Regions from separate parts of the Variovorax sp. YR634 genome, predicted to be linked through region 2. Evidence: riboswitches for the same ligand, from Rfam matches in the RefSeq annotation. Region 2 holds a riboswitch; the other holds the start of a gene.
The links. Region 2 has a riboswitch for cobalamin ahead of BLV60_RS07950 (TonB-dependent receptor). Riboswitches for the same ligand answer to the same signal wherever they lie in the genome.
Positions count from the first base shown of each region.

Region 1: another riboswitch for cobalamin. It lies ahead of BLV60_RS17255 (TonB-dependent receptor domain-containing protein); the one in region 2 lies ahead of BLV60_RS07950 (TonB-dependent receptor).

Region 1 covers NZ_FNOL01000009.1:109,524-121,159, reverse strand. Annotated here, with positions in the region: gene BLV60_RS17295 (MotA/TolQ/ExbB proton channel family protein) at 1-247, opposite strand, end outside; gene bluB (5,6-dimethylbenzimidazole synthase) at 247-930, opposite strand; gene cobO (cob(I)yrinic acid a,c-diamide adenosyltransferase) at 936-1,505, opposite strand; gene BLV60_RS17280 (ABC transporter ATP-binding protein) at 1,814-2,599, opposite strand; gene BLV60_RS17275 (FecCD family ABC transporter permease) at 2,596-3,621, opposite strand; gene BLV60_RS17270 (ABC transporter substrate-binding protein) at 3,618-4,496, opposite strand; gene BLV60_RS17265 (bifunctional adenosylcobinamide kinase/adenosylcobinamide-phosphate guanylyltransferase) at 4,493-5,092, opposite strand; gene BLV60_RS17260 (cobyrinic acid a,c-diamide synthase CobB) at 5,076-6,491, opposite strand; gene BLV60_RS17255 (TonB-dependent receptor domain-containing protein) at 6,476-8,392, opposite strand; cobalamin riboswitch at 8,479-8,740, opposite strand; gene BLV60_RS17250 (ClcB-like voltage-gated chloride channel protein) at 8,882-10,600, shown strand; gene BLV60_RS17245 (RidA family protein) at 10,616-11,137, opposite strand; gene BLV60_RS17240 (c-type cytochrome) at 11,204-11,626, opposite strand.
Region 2 covers NZ_FNOL01000003.1:272,908-284,543, reverse strand. Annotated here, with positions in the region: gene BLV60_RS08010 (tripartite tricarboxylate transporter substrate binding protein) at 1-5, shown strand, start outside; gene BLV60_RS08005 (HTD2 family dehydratase) at 18-914, shown strand; gene BLV60_RS08000 (CaiB/BaiF CoA transferase family protein) at 930-2,111, shown strand; gene BLV60_RS07995 (HpcH/HpaI aldolase/citrate lyase family protein) at 2,108-2,962, shown strand; gene BLV60_RS07990 (tripartite tricarboxylate transporter substrate-binding protein) at 2,994-4,001, shown strand; gene BLV60_RS07985 (CinA family protein) at 4,006-4,527, opposite strand; gene BLV60_RS07980 (DJ-1/PfpI family protein) at 4,524-5,171, opposite strand; gene phbB (acetoacetyl-CoA reductase) at 5,376-6,113, shown strand; gene BLV60_RS07970 (dicarboxylate/amino acid:cation symporter) at 6,240-7,583, shown strand; gene ybaL (cation:proton antiporter domain-containing protein) at 7,665-9,374, shown strand; gene BLV60_RS07960 (hypothetical protein) at 9,398-9,802, opposite strand; gene BLV60_RS07955 (hypothetical protein) at 9,966-10,187, shown strand; cobalamin riboswitch at 10,266-10,565, shown strand; gene BLV60_RS07950 (TonB-dependent receptor) at 10,697-11,636, shown strand, end outside.

The DNA of each region.
Region 1 (11,636 bases), on a different contig from region 2:
CCACGCGGCTGCACAGGCGCACGCCTTCGAGCTGCTTGAGCACAACCAGCTCCATCTGCTCCTGGCTGGCCTGCGCATGACGCTGCAGCACCAGTGCACGCGATGGGTCGCGGCGGCGCTGCAAGTATTCGATGCCGAACGCGCCAAGGCAGTACACGGCATAGACGAAGGACAGCAGCACGCCCAGCGTCACCGGCCAGAGGAACAGGCGCGCAAGCTCGAAGAGAACGGTGTCGAAAGCCAGCATCAGGTGGGCTCCACGGAAGACGGATGGTCGAAAAGGTCCGAAGGCCGGCCCCAGCCCTCGTCGAACACCAGCGACGAAAGCGGTTCGCGCCTGGCCCAGCGTTCGCGCAGCAGCATCGGCTCTTCGTAAAAGCTGTGCACGGGCCCCAGGCACAGCAAGGCGATGGGCTCCGCGCCTTCAGGCAGGCCGAGCAGCACCGACACCTCGGCCGGATCGAACAGCGACACCCACCCCATGCCCAGCCCTTCGGCACGCGCCGCGAGCCAGAGGTTCTGGATGGCACAGGAGGCCGAGGCCAGGTCCATCTGCGGCAACGTGCGGCGGCCGAACACGTGCTTCTCGCGGCCCTCGGCCAGCGTCACCACCAGCAGCTCAGCCGCGTCGAGCAGGCCCTGCACCTTCAGGCGCATGAACTCGTCCTCGCGCTCGCCGAGTGCGCGGGCGGTCAGCACGCGCTCGTGCTCGACGACACGGTGCAGTTGCTGGCGCAGCGCCTCACCGCGAATGCGGATGAAGCGCCACGGCTGCATGAAACCGACGCTGGGCGCGTGGTGCGCCGCATCGAGCAGCCGGCGCAGCACCTCGGGCGCGACCTGCCCGCCCGCGAAGTGGCGCATATCGCGCCGCTCGTGGATGGCGCGGTAGACCGCCCTCACCTCGTCGACCGCGAACGCATGTGCCATCACGCTCAATCTTCGATGCCGCGTTGTGCAGGAATGCCGGCCTTGAAGGCGTGCTTGACGAGCGTCATCTCGGTCACGGTGTCGGCCAGTTCGATGATCTCGGGCGGGCAGCGCCGGCCGGTGAGCACCACGTGTACATGCTTCGGCCGCGCGCGCAGCGTTTCGAGCACGCCTTCCAGAGGCAGCCAACCGTAGATCAGCGGATAAGTGATCTCGTCGAGCACCACCAGGAAGAACTCGCCCGACAGGATCGCGGCCTTGGCCTTCTCCCAGCCGTCGCGCGCCAGTTGCCCGGAGCGTTCGAGGTCCTGGCTCTTCCAGCTGAAGCCGTCGCCGAGCCCTTCGATCGGAATGCCGATCTGCTCGAACATCCGGTGTTCGCCGAAGCGCGCAGTGGGCACCTTCATGAACTGGTAGATCTTCACGGCCTTGCCGCGGCCGTGGGCGCGCAGCGCGAGGCCGAAGGCGGCGGTGCTCTTGCCCTTGCCGTCGCCTGTGTTGACGATGACGAGGCCTCGGCGTTCGCCTTCTGGTTTCTCGTATGGCTTTTCGCTTGGGGGTGTCTCTATTTGCATGGCTTTTCCAGTTCAGTTTCGGGGCTGTTGTTTCGGGGTGCGTGCGAATGACACCGGGTACTCCCCTCCGCGAATGTCCCCCGCCTTCGGCTCCTCCTTTATTTCGCTGCGGGGAGCACCCGGTGCCATTCGCACATAGACGCAGCTCTCATGCTGGCGGTTCGACCGCAGCGCCCGACGATCACGTCGATGGGGTACCTTGCGCAGCGAAATAAAGGAGGAGGCCGAAGGCCGGGGGACATTCGCGGAGCAAGGTACCCCGTCGGCGTGAGCGCGCCCCGAACAACGCACCGAAAACACAGCGCATCTCATAACGGCAACGCAATCCACTGCTCGGCCACCCGATGCACCCGAATGCGATGGTCGAACACCTGCTCCAGCGCCGCGTGCGTGGCAGGGTCGCTGCAGCCGCCGTGGTGCACCACCCGGCCGCGATCCATCACGACAAGTTCGTCGGCCGCCAGCGCCATCGGCAGCTCGTGCAGCACACTGACCACGGTCTTGCCTTCGGCCACCAGCGCGCGGGCCGTCTGCATCCAGTCGGCCTGGTGCGGTGGGTCGAGGTTGGCGAGCGGCTCGTCCATCAACAGCAGTTCGGCCTCGACAGCGAGCGCGCGCGCCAGCAGCACCCGCTGACGTTCGCCACCGGAAAGCTGACCCAGTGGACGGTCTCGCCATTCCCAGGCCTGGGTGCTGCGCAGCGCACGCTCCACCGCCTCGCGGTCAGCCTCGCTGGGGGCGGCCAGCCAGCGCTGGTGCGGCAGGCGGCCAAGCATGGCGACGTCATAGACCATCAGGTCGTCGGCGCTGCCCTCGCCCGTGCCGCTCTGGCCGAGCCACGAGAGGCGCTGGGCGCGGATGCGCGCCGGCACCTTGTTCTGCGCCTCGCCGAAGAGCCGCACCTCGCCCCGGTGCGCCAGCAGGCCCGCGAGCGCCTTGAGCAGCGTCGACTTGCCCGCACCGTTCGGGCCGACGATGCTGGTCCAGCGGGCCGACGACAACGCCAGATCGATGTCGTGCAGCACCTCGGTTGCGCCGAGCGTGGCGCTTACCTTGTGTGCTTCGAGAGCGGGTGTGTTCTGCCGGCTGCTCATGCCACGCCACTCCGCGCGCCGCGCCGGTGCATCAACCACAGCAGGTAGCTGCCGCCCAGCACGGCCGTGAGCACGCCAACCGGCAGTTCCTGCGGCGCGATCAGCCAGCGCGCCAGCAGGTCGGCCGCCATCAGCAGCAGCCCGCCCATCAGCGCCGACAGCAGGATCAGCCGCGCGTGCGTGGTCTTGATGGCCGAGCGCACGAGATGCGGCGCCGCGAGGCCGACGAAGGCGATCAACCCGGTCTGCGCCACGGCTGCGCCGGTGGCCAGTGCCAGCACCACGACCAGCGCCGCGCGCATCGCGCCCAGCGGCAGGCCGAGGCTGCGCGCGGTGGCCTCGCCGAGCGCGAGCCCGTCGAGCACCGGCGCCAGCGCCCAGGCCAGCAGCAGGCAGACCGCACCGACCATCGCCATCACCGCGCAGGCACTCCAGCCGACGAGGCCGGTGCTGCCGAGAATGAAGCCCTGAATGGCTTGCAGGATGTCTGCCGAAGCGATGGTGATGAGGTCTTTCGCCGCGCCGAGCACCACGCCGACGATCACCCCAGCCAGCAGCAGCCGCAGCGTCTGCTGCACGCCCCGCGCCAGCATCAGCGTGAGCATTACCGCCAGCACCGCGCCGAGAAAGGCCGCGCCCGTGAGCCCGAGCCGCATCACCCACTGCGCGCTGGCGGCGGAGCCGCCGAACATCAGCAGCGCCAGTGCCACCCCGAGCGAGGCGCCCGAGGCGCTGCCCAGCAGGTACGGATCGGCCAGTGGATTGCGGAACAGCCCCTGCGCCACCGCGCCCGCCAGCCCCAGCAGCGCGCCCGCCAGCCACGCGCCAAGCGTGCGCGGCAGGCGGATGTCCCACACGATCTGCAGTGCCACCGGGTCGTGCCGCGCCGCGAGCAGGCTTTCGAAACCGGTGCTGCCGATGCCCAGGCCCAGCACCATCAGCGCAGCGCCCGCCACCAGCAGGCCTGCGCCAAGCAGCAAGACGCGGCGCAGATGGACCGTGTGCCTTCGCGCTGCGTTCACCGTTTGCCTCCCTTGTCGGCAAGGCACTGCGCCATCAGGCGCGCGGCCTCGTCCATGCGCGGGCCGGGGCGCACGAGCACGTCGGACTGTTCCGCGCTGAAGCGGCAGATGCGGCCCTCGCGCACCGCACGGATGCCGGCCCAGCCGGGGCGCTGCTCCAGCCCTTGCGCGCTGCGCACGCTGACCATGATGAGGTCGGGGTTCGCGCGCACCACGTACTCGGGGTTGAGCTTGGGGAACGGGCCGAGCGAAGCCGGCACGATGTTCCTCACGCCGAGCCGTGTGAGCGTTTCGCCGATGAACGACGACTCGCCCGCCGCGTACGGCGCGCTGTTCACTTCGAAGTACACGCGCATGCCCCTGGCGCTCGCGGGCACCGACTGCGCGGCGGCCGACACGCTGGCATCGATCACGCGCCAGACCTTCGGCGCTTCGTGCGTGCCGAGCACCTGGTCGAGCTTGTCGAGCACGCGCTGCACGTCGGCATGGCTCTTGGGTTCGAGCACCAGCACCTTCAGGCCCAGCGCCTCGAGCCGCTGCGTGACGCGCGACGACTTGGCGAGCAGCACCGCGTCGGGCTTGAGCGCGACGATGGCCTCGACGTTCGGGTCGATCCCGCCACCGAGCTGCGGCAGCGCCTTCACCTGTTCGGGCGAGTTGGAATAGCGGTCGACACCCACCAGCCGGTCGCAGGCACCGAGCGCACAAATCGATTCGGTAAGCGACGGCAGCAGCGAGACGATGCGCTGCGGCGGCTGCGGCAGGCTCACGGACACGCCGCGCTCGTCGACCACGTCGAAGGCGTGGGCGGCCAGCGCAAACAGGGCCAGGCCGAGCGCGGCCAGCGGAGTGCGGATCGTCTTTTTCTTCTTCATGCAGCAGGCGCTTTCAGGCTCAACGGCAGGCCGGCCGCCATCAGGGTGACGCGGTCGCAGGCGGCGGCCACGTCCTGGTTCAGGCGGCCGAGCGCGTCGACGAAAGCGCGCGTCTCGCGGCCCAGCGGAATCACACCCAGGCCGATCTCGTTGCCGACCAGCACCACCGGCCCGCGCGCCTCGCGCAGCGCGACCAGCAGCATGGCGATGTGTGTCGCCGGAGTGCGCGTCACGGGGCGGGCGTCTTCGGAGTGCAAGGGCATCAGCAGGTTGGTGAGCCACAGCGTGAGGCAGTCGACCACCACCAGCGTCTCGGGCGTGCTCTGCGTGACGACGGCGCGCGCGAGTTCGATCGGCTCCTCGATGGTGCGCATGCCGGGCACCCGCTCGGCACGGTCGGCTTGGTGGCGCACGATGCGCTCCAGCATCTCGTCGTCGTAGGCCTGCGCGGTGGCGATCAGCACGGCGCGGTGCGTGCGGGAATCGGCCGCGAACCAGTCGATCGCGCGCTGCTCGGCGCGGCGCGACTTGCCGCTCTTCTGACCGCCCAGGATGAACTCGTGCTCGACGGTCTTCGGCTTATTCGATTGCGGCATGGCTCTCCAACTCGATGGGCATGGCGCCGAAAAGGCGGGCCGTGGCTTGCGGACTGGAGGCAAACCACGCGTGGAAATAGCTCGCGCGCACCGGGCCGTGCACGTACAGCGCCTCGCCGCCGCGTGCGCCCACGGGCTGCGTCGCGCCGGGCCTGGCAGTGAGCGCGGCGGGCGCCAGTGGCGTTTCGCAGCGCGAATAGTGGAAGGTGTGTCCGCGCAGGGTGTGGCTGCCGAGGGTGAGCTGTTGCGGACCAAGGCCGGCGAGCCGCTTCTGCATGGTCACGCGGCCCGGCAGCAGGCCCCAGAGGCGGTGGACCTGCGCGTCGTCTTGCGTGGCCAGTTCGTCGAACAGCGCCATCATGCCGCCGCACTCGGCCCAGACCGGCTTGCCCGCAGCGGCATGCGCGGCGAGCGATTCGCGCATCGGCGCGCAGGCGGCCAGCGCTTCTGCGTGCAGTTCGGGGTAGCCGCCGGGCAGCCAGACCGCGTCGCATGCCGGCAAGGCATCGCCTGCGAGCGGCGAGAAAAAGGACAGCCGCGCCCCCAGCGCCGTGAGCACGTCGAGGTTCGCGGGGTAGATGAATGAAAAGGCCGCATCGCGCGCAATGGCGATGGCGCGGCCGGCCAGCAGCGGCGGCACGGCTTCTGCCTCGCCAGATGCGGGTGCCTCGAAACGCACCTGCGGCAGTTGACTGGTCTGCATCTGCCCGAGCGGCGTGGCGGCCAGCACATCGGCAGCCGCGTCGAGACGCGCCATCGCATCGCCGAGTTCGGTAGCGGCCACGAGGCCCAGGTGCCGCTCGGGCAGCGTGAACCCCCCGTCGCGCGGCAAGGCGCCAAGCCACTGCAAGGGTTCGCGCAGCGCGTCTTTCAACATGTCCGCGTGCCTCTCGCTGGCCACGCGGTTCGCCAGCACGCCGGCCCATGGCAACCCAGGCCGGAAGTTCTGCAGCCCGTAGGCCAGCGCGCCGAAGGTGCCCGCCATGGCGTGCGCATCGATCACCGCCAGCACCGGCAGGCCGAAGCGCTCAGCCAGGTCGGCCGCGCTGGGCGTGCCGTCGAACAGGCCCATCACGCCTTCGACGATCACCAGGTCGCACTCGGCCGCCGCGGCGCGCAGGCGCGAGCGGCAATCGGCCTCGCCGGTCATCCAGAGGTCGAGCGAATGCACCGGCGCGCCGGTGGCCAGCGCCAGCCAGTGCGGGTCGAGAAAGTCGGGCCCGCACTTGAAGGCGCGCACGCGCCGCCCCTGGCGCGCATGCAGCCGCGCGAGCGCCGCGGCGACGGTGGTCTTGCCCTGCCCCGAAGCCGGGGCAGCCACCAGCACCGCGGCGCACGAGACTGCCGCGGCACCGGCGGTGTCGCCTGGTTGGGTAGCTTGGCTTAGTGAGGCGTCCACTTGAGACCGACGTACGCGGTGCGGCCGGCATTGGCGTACAGCCGCGCGAACTGGTAGTCCTTGTTGCCCACATTGTCGACGCGGGCCACGAGGTTGAGGTCTCGCGTGATCTGCGTGCTGGCCGACAGGTTCAGCACGGTGTAGCCACCGAGCTTGATGGTGTTGGCCGCGTCGTCGTAGCGCTTGCTCGAGGACTGCACCTCGGCGCCCAGCGTCCAGCCGGCGACGCGCCAGTCGGCGCCCAGGGTGCCATGGCGCTTGGAGCGGCGTGCGAGCAGGTTGCCGGTGTCGGCGTCCTTCGGGTCCTGCACGTCGAGCGAGGCGCGCAGCGTGACGTCGCCCAGACGCTGGCTGGCCGACAGCGTGGCGCCCTGCAGGGTGGCACGGTTCACGTTGGTGTAGCAGCCGAACGTCGAGGCACAGCCCGTGGCGGTGCCGACGAAGTTGATCAGGTTGCGCACGCGGTTGCGATACACCACGATGCCGGCGGTGGTGCCGTCCTGGGCGTAGTTCATGCCCAGCTCGACGTTCTGGCTGCTTTCGGGCCGCAGCGTGGACACGCCGTATTCGCTGAAGCGCTGGTACAGCGTGGGCACGCGGAAGGCGGTGCCGGCCGAGGCCGTGAAGCGCAGCGACGGGGTGATGGCGTAGCCATAAGCCGCGCTGCCAGTCGTCTTGCCGCCGAACTCGCTGTCCCTGTCGTGGCGTACATGCAGCTGCAGCGAATGCGGGCCCTGCACGAAGCCGTAGCCGAGCGAAATCGCATCCTGCGAGCGGTCGCGCGACAGCAGCTTCGACGAGGTGGTGGGCGCGTTTTCGAGCGCGTCTTCGCGGCGCTCGAGGGTGGCCGTCACCAGGTGCGGGCCGAAGCGGAATTCGTTCTGGAACAGGTAACCGCGCAGGTTGGTTTCGGTCCGGTAGAACGAAGGCTGCGTCTTGTAGACCGACTGCGAATCGGTCACCTGCACGCGGGTGCTGTAGATGTCGTTCCACTTGGCCGACCAGGTCAGGCCGGCGGTACGCAGCGTGTTGTTCGACACGTCGTCGCGGAACAGGATCGGCGGCTTGGTCCTGTAGGAGACGGTGGCGTCGTAGCCGGCCTTGATGTCGCTGGTGAGCAGCGTGGCCTCCAGGCGCTGGTCCGGCGTGATCTGCAAGCCCAGCTTCACGTTGCCCGAGGTGCTGTTGTAGCCGTCGCGGTCGGGGCTGGTGTAGCCGTCTTTCACCACGTTGCGCTTGCTTGCGGGCTGCACGTTGTAGCCCTTGCTTTCCTCGTGCGCCACGCCGAACGAATAGTCGAACAGGCCCGACTTGCCGCTCACGCCGCCTTCGATCTTGCGCAGGCCCTTGCTGCCGAAGCCGATGCCCGCGTAAGGCGACACGCCCTCTTCGCCGCGCTTGGTGAAGAGCTGGATCACGCCGCCCACGGCGTCGGAGCCGTACACCGCGGCGGCCGGGCCGCGCAGCACTTCGATGCGGTCGATCTGCGAGAGCGGAATGCCCTCCCAGCCGGCGCCGCCGGTCGATTGCGAGTCGATGCGCACGCCGTCGAGGTACACGGCCGTGAAGCGCGTTTCAGCGCCGCGGATGAACAGGCTGGTGGTGTTGCCCACGCCGCCGCTGCGCGAGATCTCGATGCCGGGCAGGCGCGCCAGCACGTCGGCCACGCCGGTCGCGCCGCTGCGCTCGATGGTCTTGCGGTCGATGATGGACACGTCGCCCACCAGGTCCGACAGCGCCTGCGGCGTGCGGTTGGCCGTGACCACCGTTTCGCCCAGCGTGGGGGCGTCTTGTGCATGGGCCAGGCCACCGAAGGCGGAAGCCAGCGCCAGCGGCAGGCAGGCATGGCGGAGACGGCGCGCAGGAGCGCGGCCGCGAGAAAAGCAAACGTGGGAAATCATGAATGAGCCGAACGAACGTCAATACCCCTCGCCGGCCTCCCCGCCGGCGCCTGGGCGCCATGGCCGCCCCATGCACAGATCACGCATGCGGCAGCCGCCTTGTTGGCCGGTATCCGGGCTGGCAGAACGGCCCCTCACCGCCTTCCCAGGCGCCTGTTTCAGGGCACCCAGTGGCTTCGATGGAAAGGGGTTGGCGCCTTGCGGCGCCGTCTGCTTGACCGTTGCGGGGGCAGCGCAGGCGGCTTCGGCCTTGTTCCGTCCTGATGAGGTCGGGGGCTTCCACTCCTGCTTCCCGTTGAACCGCGGCGCGTGAACCACGCCGCAGGCACCAACGGGCGGGATTTTATGCCAGTGACTTGGCTCGCCCCCAGGTTGCGCGCACTTCGTGTCGCTTCTCCTTCCCCCTACCGGGGGCAACACCTGAGGCCCGGCAAAGCCGGTTCCTCGGTGCTCCCGCCTGGGCGGCGCTCGCAGCTAACATCCCAGCCCATGATGCGGCCCGCCTCGGTAGTTCTCAATCTTCGTTCGGCGCTGCAGCGTGTCTTCGGTGTCTCGGGCTGGCAATCGATGCTGCTGTGGTCCATCGTGGCCGGTTTGCTCGGCACGCTGGCGACCGAACTCTTCCGCGCGGCGCTCTATCACTTCGAGCACTTGGTGCTCGGTCCCGGCGAAGGGCTGGTGGCAATGGCGAAGCACCTACCCTGGTGGGCGCGCATCGCCTGCCCCACGCTGGGTGGACTGGTGGCCGGCGGCCTGCTGGTGCTGGCGAAACGCGTCGCCTTGCGCAGCGCCGCCTCCGACTACATGGAAGCCATCGTGCTCGGCAATGGGCGCATTCCGGTGGCGCAGACGCTGGTGCGCAGCGCCTCGTCGCTGGTGAGCATCGGCACCGGTGGTTCCATCGGGCGCGAGGGCTCGATGGTGCAGCTGGCGGCGCTGGCGTCGTCTCTGCTGGGGCGGGTGTTCCGCTTTCCAGTCGAGCGGCTGCGGTTGCTGGTGGCCTGCGGCGCGGCGGCCGGCCTGACCGCCGCCTACAACGCACCCATTGCCGGCGCCTTCTTCGTCGCCGAGATCGTGCTGGGCTCTATCGCGATGGAAAGCGTGGGGCCGATCATCATTGCCTCGGTGGTCGCCAACGTCGCGATGCGCGCCCTGCCCGGCTACCAGCCTCCTTACAAGATGCCGGCGTTCCCGGAGATCCACGGCACCGAGGTCGTGCTGTTCTGCGTGCTCGGCGTGCTGCTGGGCTTTGCGGCGGTCGGCTTCCTGCGCGCGCTGCAGGGCAGCCGTGCGCTGTTCTCCCGCTTGCCGGTTGCGTTGCCGTGGCGGCTGGCGTTGGGCGGGCTGGTGATGGGTGCGGTGTCGGTGCCCATGCCCGAGGTCTGGGGCAACGGCTACAGCGTGGTCAATTCAGTGCTGCACACGCCCTGGCCGTGGACGCTGATCGCGATGGTGCTGGTCGCCAAGGCGGTCGCCACGATGGCCACGGCCGGCTCGGGCGCGGTGGGCGGTGTGTTCACGCCGGCGCTGTTCTTCGGCTGCATGGTCGGTGCGCTGTTCGGCCTTGGCGCGCAGGCGCTGTGGCCGGCGGCCACCTCGGCGCCGTTCGCCTATGCCATCGTCGGCATGGGCGCATTCCTGGCGGGCGCCACGCAGGCGCCGCTGATGGCCATCCTGATGATCTTCGAGATGACGCTCAGCTACCAGGTCATGCTGCCGCTGATGGCGGCGAGCGTCATCGCGTATTTCGTCGCGCGCTCGGCCAATGCCGGCTCGATGTACGAGATCACCCTGCACCGCAACGAGCAGCGCGACACGCAGATGCGCCTGCGCGGGCTGCACATGCGCGACCTGGTGCAGCCGGCCGAAACGGTGGTGGGCCCGGAGGCGGACCGCGAGGCCATGAGCAAGCTCTTCCTACAGCACCCGGTGAAGTACCTGTACGTGGTGGATGCAGGCAACCGCTACCTCGGCGTGGTTCCGCTTTCGGCGCTCGGCACGGCGCCAGCGGAAACGACCGCGGGCGCCCTGCTCTCGCAGGCCATCCAGCCGCTCACCGCCGACACCGGGCTGGGCGAGGCGCTGCAGCGTTTTCTCGATCACCTGGGCGAACGGCTGCCCGTGATCGAGAGCGCCGGCAACCCTGTGCTGCTCGGGATTGTTGCCAAGAGCGCGCTGCTCGCCACCTACGTGCGGCTGAGCGAGTAGCGCAGCACTGCTTTTCTACTTGGCGGGACGCACCGCCATCACCTCGATCTCGACCAGGTAGGCCGGGTTGGCGAGCGCCGCTACCTGCATCGCCGAGCGCACCGGCAGCCGGGGCTGGGCGGTGGTGCCGAAGAACTGGGTGTAGCCCTCCATGAAGCCGGCGAAATCCATCTTGTTGTCCTTGGCCGGATCGCCGACGAGAAACACCTGCATCTTCACCACGTCGCCCATCGTCAGGCCCAGGCCTGTGAGGCTCTTCTCGATGGCCTTGAGCACGCCGACGGTCTGGCCCTTGGTGTCGCCGCCATAGGCCGCCGCGCTGTTCTTGGGCGCGGTCGCGTCCTGCAGCGGCGGCACCTGGCCCGAGAGGTAGACGTTGGTGAACGAGGACGGCACCTCCACCGCTGCCGAGATCGGGAAGGTGGAATTCGGAATGCGGTGGCGAATGATTTCATCGGCCGCATGGGCGGCGCCGGTGCCGGCTGCGAGCAGTGCGGCGACGAGCGCCAGCTTCTTCGTGATGGAGGTCATGGTCATGCGTGTTGTCTCTCTGCTGGGATGGATGAAGAAAGGATCTGCCAGGTATCGAAAGAAGAAGGCCGATCAAGGCCGCAGCTTCTTGACGCTCTCCGCCGCAATGGCGTCAGGATATTGGTTGCCGAAATGGGTGCGCGCATAGCCGACCACGGAAGCGATCTGCTCGTCGCTCAGCATCTTGCCAAAGGCGGGCATGCCCTTCTGCCCATTGATCACCACGTAGAGCGGATATTCCGGGCTCGCGAGGCGCGGGTTCGAGGCGAGCGCCGGATAGGCGCCTGCGCCCTTCGCCCCTTGCCCCTGCGCCATGTGGCAGCCCTGGCAGGTCGCGCGGTAGATCGCCTCGCCCGAGCTCTCCTGGAATCGGGGGCCGACGGAAAAGACGGGCTCCGGCGACTGCGCGAAAGCGGCCTGGCCGGCCACCGAGGCCAGCGCGCCCAGCGAAAGGCCGAGCAACGCGCGCTTGAAGGTCGTGATGTTGTTGTTCATGGTGGGTGTG
Region 2 (11,636 bases):
ACTGAATGAAGCAAGACATGCCCAACGAAACTCCCACGACACCCTCCGTGATCGACAGCGAAGCACTGGCGAAGCTGCAAGCCTGGCAAGGCCGCAGCGAGACGCTGGCCGACGACATCACCGCCGCGCCCGTGCGCGCGCTCTCCGCCACGCTCGATCGCGACGATGCCCTGCCCGAAGGCGGCACGCGCCTGCCCGAGCTGTGGCATTGGCTCTACTTCCTGCCGCACCACCGCCAGTCCGAGATCGGCGAAGACGGCCACGCTAGGCGAGGCGGCTTCCTGCCGCCCGTGCCGCTGCCGCGCCGCATGTGGGCCGGGGGGCGGCTCAACTGGGAGCCCGGCAACCCGCTGCAGGTCGGCGACAGGATCGAGCGCACCTCGACCATCGCATCGGTCACGCACAAGGCGGGCCGCACCGGCGAACTGGTCTTCGTGCTCGTGCGCCACGAGGTGCGCAACGAGCGCGGCCTTGCGCTGACCGAGGAGCACGACATCGTCTACCGCGCCGCCGCGCAGCCTGGTGAAGCGGGCCCGCCACCCACGCCCGCGCCGAAGGACGCCGCCTTCAGCCGCGACATCGTGCCCGACGACGTGCTGCTGTTCCGCTATTCGGCGCTCACCTTCAACGGTCACCGCATCCACTACGACCGCCGCTACGTGACGCAGGTCGAGGGCTATCCGGGCCTGATCGTGCACGGCCCGCTGATAGCGACGCTGCTGGTCGACCTGCTGCGCCGCAACGTGCCGGGCGCGCAGCTCGCGCGCTTCGAGTTCCGCGCGGTGCGCCCGACTTTTGACATCGCGCCGTTCCGCGTGCACGGCAAGCCCGGTGCCGACGGAAAGACATTCAGCCTTTGGGGCGAAGACGCCGACGGCTGGCTCACGATGCAGGCCACGGCCGTGCTGGCCTGAGGGGAGAACCGACACATGACAAGACCCCTGGACGGCATCACCGTCATCTCGCTCGAGCACGCGATTGCCGCGCCGTTCTGCACCCGCCAGCTGGCCGACCTCGGCGCGCGCGTCATCAAGGTGGAGCGCCCCGAGGTGGGCGACTTCGCGCGGGCCTACGACGCCCGCGTGCACGGCGAGGCCTCGCACTTCGTGTGGGTGAACCGCTCGAAGGAAAGCCTCACGCTGGACCTGAAGCAACCCGCCGCGCTCGCCGTGCTGCAGGAGCTGGTGGCCGATGCCGACGTGCTGGTGCAGAACCTCGCGCCCGGCGCCGCCGCGCGCATGGGGCTCGGCGCGCAGGTGCTGCAGGCGAAGCACCCGCGGCTCATCGTCTGCGACATCTCGGGCTACGGCGAAGACGGACCGTACCGCGACAAGAAGGCCTACGACCTGCTGATCCAGAGCGAGGCGGGCTTTCTGTCGGTCACGGGCACGCCGGACGATCCGTGCAAGTCGGGCAATTCCATCGCAGACATTGCGGCGGGCATGTACGCATACACCGGCATCCTCGCGGCGCTGCTCCAGCGCGGCAAGACCGGCAAGGGCTCGCACATCGATGTGTCGATGCTCGAATCGCTCGCGGAGTGGATGGGCTACCCGATGTACTACGCCTACGAAGGCGCGCCGCCGCCGCCGCGCAGCGCCGCTTCGCACGCGACCATTTATCCCTACGGGCCGTTCCCCGCCGGCGATGGCGGCACCGTGATGCTGGGCCTGCAGAACGAGCGCGAGTGGCGCACCTTCTGCGAGAAGGTGCTGCTGCAGGCAGGGCTTGCGACCGACGCCCGCTTCGACAGCAACGCACGGCGCAATGAAAACCGCGAGGCCCTGCGCACGATCATCGTCGGGACCTTCGGCGCGCTGAGCACGGCACAGGTGCTGGAGCGGCTCGACACGGCGCAGATCGCCAACGCCCGAATGAACGACATGGCCGGCCTGTGGGCGCATCCGCAGTTGCAGGCGCGCGAGCGCTGGCGGCAGGTGGGTTCGCCGGCGGGCGAGATTCCGGCCTTGCTGCCGGCTGGTCGGCAGAGTGCGTTCGACTACCGCATGGACCCGATTCCGGCGGTCGGTGAGCACACCGAGGCGATCCTGCGCGGCCTCGGGCGCAGCGAGGCGGACATTGCGGCGCTGCGCGAGGCGAGGGCGGTGTGAGCGCGCTCGCCCTGGCACGCGCCTTTCTCTTCGTGCCTGCCGACCGGCCCGAGCGCCATGCGCGCGCGCTGGCCACCGGGGCGGGCGGCGTGATCGTCGATCTGGAGGATGCGGTGGCGCCCGAGCGCAAGGCGGCGGCGCGCGAGGCGCTCGCCACCTCGTTCGCCGCGCTGCCCGTCGCCGACCGGCAACGCCTGCTGGTGCGCGTCAATGCCGCCGGCACACCGTGGCATGACGATGACTGCGCGCAAGTCGGCGCGCTGGTGGCACAAGGCCTGATTGCGGGCGTCGTGCTGCCCAAGGCGGAGCGAGCGGCCGACCTGTCCCGGTTGGCCGGGGCCGTCGGTCCGCAGGGCGTGCTGGTGCCGCTGATCGAATCGGCCGCGGGCCTGGCGGCAGTCGATGAAATCGCGGCTGGCCTGCAGGTGCTGCGGCTCGCGTTCGGCAATCTCGATTTCCAGGCCGATATCGGCTTGGCCTGCGACGCGGACGAAGCCGAGCTGGTGCCAGTGCGCCTCGCATTGCTGCTCGCCTCGCGCCGCGCCAACCTTCCCGCGCCCATCGACGGCGTGACGCCCGACTGGCGCGACGCCCAGCGGCTGGCCGCCGACACCGCACGCGCCCGGCGCGGCGGCTTCGGCGCCAAGCTGTGCATTCACCCCGATCAGGTTGCGCCGGTGCATGCCGCGCTGGGCCCCAGCGCTGATGAACTGGCGTGGGCCCGTCGCGTGGTCGACGCCATTCGAGCATCGGGCGGCGGCGTGGTCAGCCTCGACGGGCGGATGGTCGACGCGCCCGTGGTGCGCCTGGCCGAACGCCTGCTGGCGCTCGAAGACCAGCCGGCGCCCTGACAGAACACCCATAACCATAGGAGACAAAGAAGTGACAGCAACAAAGACGACCTGGAAATTCAAGACCCTGCTCGCGGCCTCGGCCGGCGCCTGCCTGTTCGCCCTGCAATCACCCGCCATCGCGCAAGCCGCGTGGCCCGACAAGCCCATCACCATGGTCGTGCCGTACTCCGCCGGCGGCCCGACCGACGTGGTGGCGCGCATGCTGGCCATTCCCATGGGCAAGTCGCTGGGCCAGACCGTGATCGTCGAGAACACCGTGGGCGCGGGCGGCACCATCGCGCCCACGCGGGTGGCCAGGGCGGCGCCCAACGGCTACACCATCCTCATTCATCACATGGGCATGGCCACCGCGCCCGCGCTCTACAAGAAGCTCAACTACGACCCGCTGAAAGACTTCGAGTACATCGGCCAGGTGCTGGACGTGCCGATGACGCTGCTGTCGCGCAAGGACTTCCCGGCCAACAACTACCAGGAACTGCTGGCCTACGTGAAGGCCAACAAGGACAAGGTCACGCTGGCCAATGCGGGTGTGGGCGCGGTGTCGCAGCTGTGCGGCCTGCTGTTCATGAACCAGATCGGCGTGCAGCTGACGACGGTGCCGTACAAGGGCGCCGGCCCGGCGCTCAACGATCTCATGGGCGGGCAGGTCGACCTGCTGTGCGACCAGACCACGCAGACCGCGCCGGTCATCAAGGACGGCAACCGCGTGAAGGTGTTCGGCGTGACCACGCCGCAGCGCCTGTCGAGCATGCCCAACATCCCGACGCTGGACGAGCAGGGCCTCAAGGGCTTCGACGTGCGGGTGTGGCACGGCATGTATGCGCCCAAGGGCACGCCGCCCGCCGTGATCGAGAAGCTCAACGTTGCCTTGCGCGCCGCGCTGCAGGACGACATGGTCAAGCACCGGCTTGCCGAACTCAGCTCGGAAATCGTGCCGCTGGACAAGCAGACGCCGGAAAGCCTGCGCACGCACCTCACGGCAGAGGCTGCGAAGTGGGGCAAGGTGATCCGCGCCGCGGGCGTGCAGGCGGATTGATTGTTCAGGCGGGCGGCGGCTCCGGCTGAGCCCGCAGCGTCTCGTCGAACAGAGCGAGCAGGTGCCGCGCGAACACGTCCATGTTCGCCGGCCGGTCGCTGTCGCCGGCCTCGATGGTGCGGCTCACCGTGACCGCGCCGACCACGGCGATGCACACGTGCCCCGGCGCATCGCCGTACGGGCTGCCTGACGGGCCGGCCGCGCCGCTTTCGGCGATGCCCCAGGTGGTGTGGTGGGTGTCGCGCATCCGGCCGGCGACGAGCAGGGCGTAGGGCTCGGTTTCGCCGCGCATGCCGGTCATGTCTTCCGCGGTCAGGCCCAGCAGCGCCCGGCCGGCGCGCCGCGAATAGACGACGGCGCCGCCGCGGAAGTAGGCCGATGCGCCCGGAATGGCGAGCAGCGCAGCCGACACGAGGCCGCCTGCGGAAGATTCGACGACAGAGACCGTCTGGCCCCGTGCGCGCAGTGTTTCGCCGATACGCGCGGCGAGCACCGGTAGCGGTTCGGGCAGGGCGGGTGCGGTCATGGCGCCTGGAAACGGGAGCCGGGCCGTTTCACGTACGCCGGCGCGCGCTCATGGCTCGCCGTGTCTCCGTAGATCGTGTCCGCCGGGTAGTACTCGGCCTGCAGCTGCACCCGGGCTGCGGCTTCCTCGCCCGCGGTATGGGCGATGAAGGCCAGCATCAGGTCGGTACCGGCCGATACCCCGGCCGATGTCCAGACGTTGCCGTCACGCACGAAGCGCTGCTCGACCACCTTCACGTCGCCCAGTGCGCGCAGGCGGTCCAGCGATCCCCAGTGCGTGGTCGCGGTCTTGCCCGAGAGCAGCCCGGCCGCGTGCAGCACGAAAGCGCCGGTGCACACCGACATCAGCGTCTGGCAGCCCGGTGCCTGGTCGGCCAGGAAGCGCGTCATGGCGGGGTTGTCGACCTCGCGGCGCGTGCCCATGCCGCCGGGCACGAGCAGGCAGTCGAGAGGCGGGCAATCGGCAAAGGACGCGTGCGGGTTGATGGACAGGCCCTTGGCGCAGACCACCGGTTCGCGCTTTTCGGCCACGATCAGGCAGTGCTCGGGACCGGCGGCCAGCTTGCTCCACATGGTGAGCATTTCCCAGGGGCCGACGAAGTCGAGTTCCTCGACGTCGGGGAAGACGATGATCCCGAAATTCATACTTTCGAACTCCTTGGGTGTTGCCGCTTGCACGGGCTTGCACAAGAACAGACAGTGCGAGGATAGAGGCTGGGCACGAAGGCCGCTCTTCGTGACAGCTGGTTGCAAGCTTGGCTCAGTGTTTTCCTCAGAGGACGCAGGCTTGAAACTCGCTAGAGTGAAGGCGGCCGTTCAGGCTTTTGCTACGTACACAAAGGAAATCTTATGAGCAAGAAAGTTGCATATGTCACCGGGGGCATGGGTGGCATCGGAACAGCCATCTGCCAGCGTCTGCACAAGGACGGGTTCACCGTGATCGCCGGTTGCGGCCCCACGCGCGACTACGCCAAGTGGCTGGCCGAACAGAAAGCCGAAGGCTTCGAGTTCCACGCGTCGGTCGGCAATGTCGGCGACTGGCAATCCACCGTCGAGGCCTTCTCTGCCGCCAAGGCAGCGCATGGCGCCATCGATGTGCTGGTCAACAACGCCGGCATCACGCGGGACCGCATGTTCCTGAAGATGACGCCCGAAGACTGGAGCGCGGTGATCGAGACCAACCTCAACAGCATGTTCAACGTCACCAAGCAGGTGGTGGGCGACATGGTCGAAAAGGGCTGGGGCCGCATCATCAACATCAGCTCGGTCAATGGCGCCAAGGGCCAGGCGGGCCAGACCAACTACTCGGCGGCCAAGGCCGGCATGCACGGCTTCACCATGGCGCTGGCGCAGGAACTGGCCAACAAGGGCGTGACGGTCAACACCGTGAGCCCGGGCTACATCGGCACCGACATGGTCAAGGCCATCCGCCAGGAAGTGCTCGACAAGATCGTGGCCACCATCCCGGTCAAGCGCCTGGGCGAGCCGAGCGAAATCGCCTCGATCATCGCGTGGCTCGCCACCGACGAAGGCGGCTACAGCACCGGGGCCGACTTCTCGGTCAACGGCGGCCTGCACATGCATTAAGCATGCTGACTTGCACCTGATCGACAAAACCCGCTTCGGCGGGTTTTTTCATTTGATCGATGCGGGTTCCACGGATAGAAAGCCGCCAACACGCGTCCTACAGTGTCCAACCCTCCGGAGGCAAAAATGGAAAACACAACAAGCACACCCGCCAGAAAGCTCCCGCTCTACCGTTCGCTCTACGTGCAGGTGATCACCGCGGTGATCATCGGCGTGCTGCTCGGCCACTTCTATCCCGCGGCCGGCGAGGCGATGAAGCCGCTGGGCGACGGCTTCATCAAGCTGATCAAGATGATCATCGCGCCGATCATCTTCTGCACGGTGGTGGTGGGCATCGCCGGCATGGAAGACATGAAGAAGGTCGGCAAGACCGGCGGCCTGGCGCTGCTGTACTTCGAGGTCGTCAGCAGCATCGCGCTCATCGTCGGGCTGGTGCTGGTCAACGTGCTCAAGCCCGGTGCGGGCATGAACGTCGACCCGGCCACTCTCGACACCAAGTCGATCGCCTCCTACACCGGTCCCGGCAAGATGACCGGCACGGTCGACTTCATCCTGAACATCATCCCCAACACGCTCGTCGACGCGTTCGCCAAGGGCGAGATCCTGCAGGTGCTGCTGATCGCTGTGCTGTTCGGCTTTGCGCTGCACCGCTTCGGCGGCCGCGGCACGCTGGTGTTCGACGTGATCGAGAAGGGCTCGCACGTGCTCTTCGGCATCGTCAACTACATCATGAAGCTGGCACCCATCGGTGCCTTCGGCGCGATGGCATTCACCATCGGCAAGTACGGCCTGGGCAGCCTGTTCTCGCTCGGCAAGCTGATGGGCACGTTCTACCTGACCTGCCTGCTGTTCATCTTCGTGGTGCTGGGGCTCATTGCAAGGTTCCACGGCTTCAGCATCTGGAAGTTCATCAAGTACATCAAGGAAGAACTGCTGATCGTGCTGGGCACCTCGTCGAGCGAGTCGGTGCTGCCGCGCATGATGGAGAAGATGGAGAACCTGGGCGCGAACAAGACCTGCGTGGGCCTCGTGATTCCCACGGGCTATTCGTTCAACCTCGACGGCACCTCGATCTACCTGACGATGGCGGCGGTGTTCATCGCCCAGGCGACCAACACGCCGATGACGCTCACGCAGGAGATCACGCTGCTGGCCGTGCTGCTGCTCACGTCGAAGGGTGCGGCGGGCGTCACCGGCAGCGGCTTCATCGTGCTGGCGGCCACGCTGTCGGCGGTGGGCCACGTGCCGGTGGCGGGGCTCGCGCTCATCCTGGGCATCGACCGCTTCATGTCGGAGGCGCGCGCGCTCACCAACCTGATCGGCAATGGCGTCGCCACCATCGTGGTTGCCAAGTGGACCAACGAGCTTGACGAGACGCGGCTGCAGGCGGGGCTCAACAACGAGACTTGGGTAGAGGCGCAAGAGCCTGAGACGTTGGATGCCGCTCGCACCAGCAAGATGGCCGGCTGATCTCTCGGCACGACAGCCGGGCCCCGGACAAGATGGCCGTGTGAAATAAAAGGGCAGACATCGTTCCTGCAAAATGGAGCGATGCCCCACAGCGTTTCCCTCATCAACACGATTGCCGCCGGCTTGGGGTTGGCGTTGGTGTTCGGATTCCTGGCAGCCAAGCTGCGGCTGCCCGCGCTGGTCGGCTACCTGTTGGCGGGCGTGATCATCGGGCCGTTCACACCGGGCTTCGTGGCCGACGCGGAAATCGCCGCCCAGCTTGCCGAAATCGGCGTCATGCTGCTGATGTTCGGCGTAGGCCTTCATTTTTCCCTCGACGACCTGCTGGCCGTACGCAAGATCGCACTGCCCGGCGCGATCGCGCAGATCGGCGTGGCCACGCTGCTCGGCGGTGGGCTGGCCCTGTGGTGGGGCTGGAGCCCCGGCGCGGCACTGGTGTTCGGGCTCGCGCTGTCGGTGGCGAGCACGGTCGTGCTGCTGCGCGCGCTCGAAAGCCTGGGCATCCTCGATTCATTTACGGGCCGCATCGCCGTCGGCTGGCTCGTGGTCGAAGACCTGGCGATGGTGCTGGTGCTCGTGCTGTTGCCGCCGCTGGCGGGCACGCTGGGCGGGCAGGGTGCGCAGCAGGCCGGGCCGGCCGATCCGCTGTGGCAGACGCTGGGCCTCACGCTGCTGCAGGTCGGCGGCTTCGTGGCGCTGATGCTGGTGGTGGGGCGGCGCGTGTTCCCGTGGATCCTCTGGCAGGTCACGCGGACCGGCTCGCGCGAGCTGTTCACGCTGTGCGTGGTGGCCGCTGCCGTGAGCATCGCTTTTGCCTCGGCGGCGCTGTTCGGCGTGTCGTTTGCGCTGGGCGCCTTCTTCGCCGGCATGGTGATGCGCGAGTCGCAGTTTGCCCACCGCGCCGCGCAAGAGTCGCTGCCGCTGCGCGACGCCTTCGCGGTGCTGTTCTTCGTGTCGGTCGGCATGCTGTTCGACCCGTCGGTGCTGATCGAGCGGCCGCTGCAGGTGTTGGCGGTGGTGCTGGTCATCGTGCTGGGCAAGTCGCTCGCGGCCTGCGCGCTGGTGCTGGTGTTCCGCTACCCGCTGGGCACGGCGCTCACGGTGAGCGCCAGCCTGGCGCAGATCGGCGAGTTCTCGTTCATCCTGGCCGGGCTGGGCGTGTCGCTGGGCCTGCTGCCGGTGGAGGGCCAGAGCCTGGTGCTGGCGGGTGCGCTGATTTCCATTGCCACCAACCCGTTGTGGTTCAGCCTGATCGGGCCGATGCAGAAGTGGCTCCATGCCCGTTCGTCCTTCGCGCGCGGGCTCGAATCGCGCGACGACCCGCTGGCCGAACTGCCCATGACCACCGAGGCCAAGTACCTCTCGCGGCAAGTGGTGCTGGTGGGCTACGGCCGCGTGGGGCGCCGCATTGCGGCCGAACTCGACGCGCACGACATTCCCTACGTGGTGGCCGAGCAGAACCGCGAGCTTGTCGAAAAGCTGCGCGAGGCCGGCACGCCGGCCGTGTGGGGCGACGCGGCCGACCCGGCGGTGCTGATCCAGGCGCACATCGCGCGCGCCCGCGTGCTGGTGGTGGCCACGCCCGACGCCATGAACGTGCGCCAGATGATGGAGACGGCGCGCACGCTCAACCCCACCATCCAGACCGTGATCCGCAGCCACAACGAGCAGGAGGCCCGGCTGCTCACGCAGGAAACCTCTGCCACCGTGTTCCTCGGCGAGCACGAACTCGCCCAGGCCATGGCCCGTGATGTAGTCCAGCGCGCCGTGTCGATGGCCGTGCCGGCTTGAAGACGCCTGCTTTCCTCTTCTTCTCAGAGGTCTTCGATGACCAGCGTGCGGTAGCGCTGGGCGATGGAATAGGGCACGGTGCGCACCAGTTCCATCAGGCGTTCGGCGGCAGCGCCGTCTCTTGTCCTCACCAGCAGGCCCGTGTGGCCGTCGCGCGCCAACTCGGTATAGGCGCGTACCGTCGCGGCGTCGGTGCCGGCGGAGGGCAGGGGGTTGTCGGATGTCTTCGCGGTCGGGGCGATTTCGGCCAGCACCGTTTGCGCGGGCAGCAGATAGACCTCGTCGCCACTCATGCCTTTTTCGATCAGGCGGTGGCCGATGCGGTCGGCGTCTTCCGCACTCGGAAACATCACCATCGAGTAGCCGGTCGGGTAAAAGGCCCCGCCGATGCTCGATCGCATGCCCGGTTCAAGAGTGAAATGCTTCATGCTGCCTCCTGTTCTTGGAAAGGCTTCTGAAAGGTCCCTGACTACAACATTAGGTCGCACCGGCACCGGGCTCTGTAGGAGAAACCCGAAAGCACTGTCAACCGCGTGCGTACCCCGCCCATTCAAAAAAGAACCGACAACCTTGTCAGCCACTCTTACCTCCATGCCCTCATCGAGAAACATCGCGCTCACCGTCCATGAACTGGAGGCGGGCGAGTTCTACTGGGTGCTGATGGAGGCGGTCGACGACACGCCTGGCGAGACCTCCCACGTCTATGTGCCGCTGGAGGCAGCCCACGATCCCTATGCCACCTATTCGAACGCGCTGGTGGCGGGCGTGGCCGTGATGCGGCGGCTGTTCGGACCCGACGGAAGGCCTGCCTGAGGCCCATCAGAGGCCTTCGGCGGAAGGCCTCTCCCTATAATCCCGCCGTTCTGGTGCGTTAATTCTTATTAATCCCGCCAGGCAACACGGTTCGAAGGTGCCCCGCACGCCATCTCATGGCCACGGGGTTAAACGGGAAGCAGGTGCGCCGCGTCGTTCATTCTTGATTGATTGACGCTGCAACTCCTGCGCTGCCCCCGCAACGGTCAGCGGATCTGGAAACCCTCATGCTTATGCCTCCCAGACGGCACGGGCAGCCACTGCGCTTCGGCGTGGGAAGGCGAGGGTTTCGGCCGCGGTGTGCATCCATTCATTGATTGATTGGCACGCCGCGGCGCTCCGCAAGCCCGGATACCGGCCTTCGCAACCGCCTTCGGACGCTGCGGGAGTGCGTGTCCGGGCCTGCCACCGCTTCGCGCTCGCGCGTACCGTCGCAGTCCCTTCGCCTCTTCCGCCGCGTCCTCTATCGGTCAGGAGCCTGCGGGGACGCGGGCCGGAGGAGAAGTCACATGGGTCATGCATCGCCAGCGCGCGATCGCACGGGCGCGCCGCTGCGTTGGACGCGCCTTTCGGGTCTTTCACTGGGTCTGGGGCTGGTTTTCGGGCCTTCCGCGGTCTTCGCGCAGTCGTCGGGTGAAGCAGCCAGCAGCAACAGCCAGAGCCTCAAGCCTGTGCAGGTCGAGGCCGAACGGCATACCCCGCTCGCCATCGACGAACCCTCGCACACCGGCAGCCGCCTCGGCCTCACGCCGCTGGAAACGCCGGCCAGCATCGAAGTGCTGACGGGCGATACCATCCGCGCACGCGGCGACGTCTCGGTGATCGATGCCGCCACCCGTGCCACCGGCATCACCGGCACGCCCGGCCCCGGCAACGGCGGCACCGCGATGGTGGCGCGCGGCTTCTCGGGCCACGGCTCGGTGATGCAGCTGTTCGACGGCACGCGCCTCTACGCAGGCGCGGGCACTGTCACCTTCCCGTTCGACACCTGGTCTGTCGACCGCATCGAGGTGCTGCGCGGCGCGGCCTCGGTGATGTACGGCGAGGGTGCCATCGGCGGCGCCATCAACGTGGTGCCCAAGAAGCCGACGCGCGGCCCGATCCAGAACGAGGCGCTGGTCACGGTGGGCTCCGACGCCACCCGCCAGGTGGCCTTTGGCAGCGGCGGGGCGATCAACGACAAGCTCTCCTACCGCTTCGACATCAGCCACCGCCAGACCGACGGCTTCATGCAGCGCGGGCAGGCCGAGAGCCTGGCCGTGGGCGCGGCCGTGCGGCTCGACGTGTCGCCGCAGCTGCAGTTCACGCTGTCGCACGACGAGGGCCGGCAGTCGCCGCAGCGCTACTTCGGCGTGCCGCTGATCGACGGCCGCCTGAGCAGCCAGACGCTGCGCCAGAACTACAACGTCGACGATTCGGAAATCAAGTACCGCGACAAGTGGACCCGGC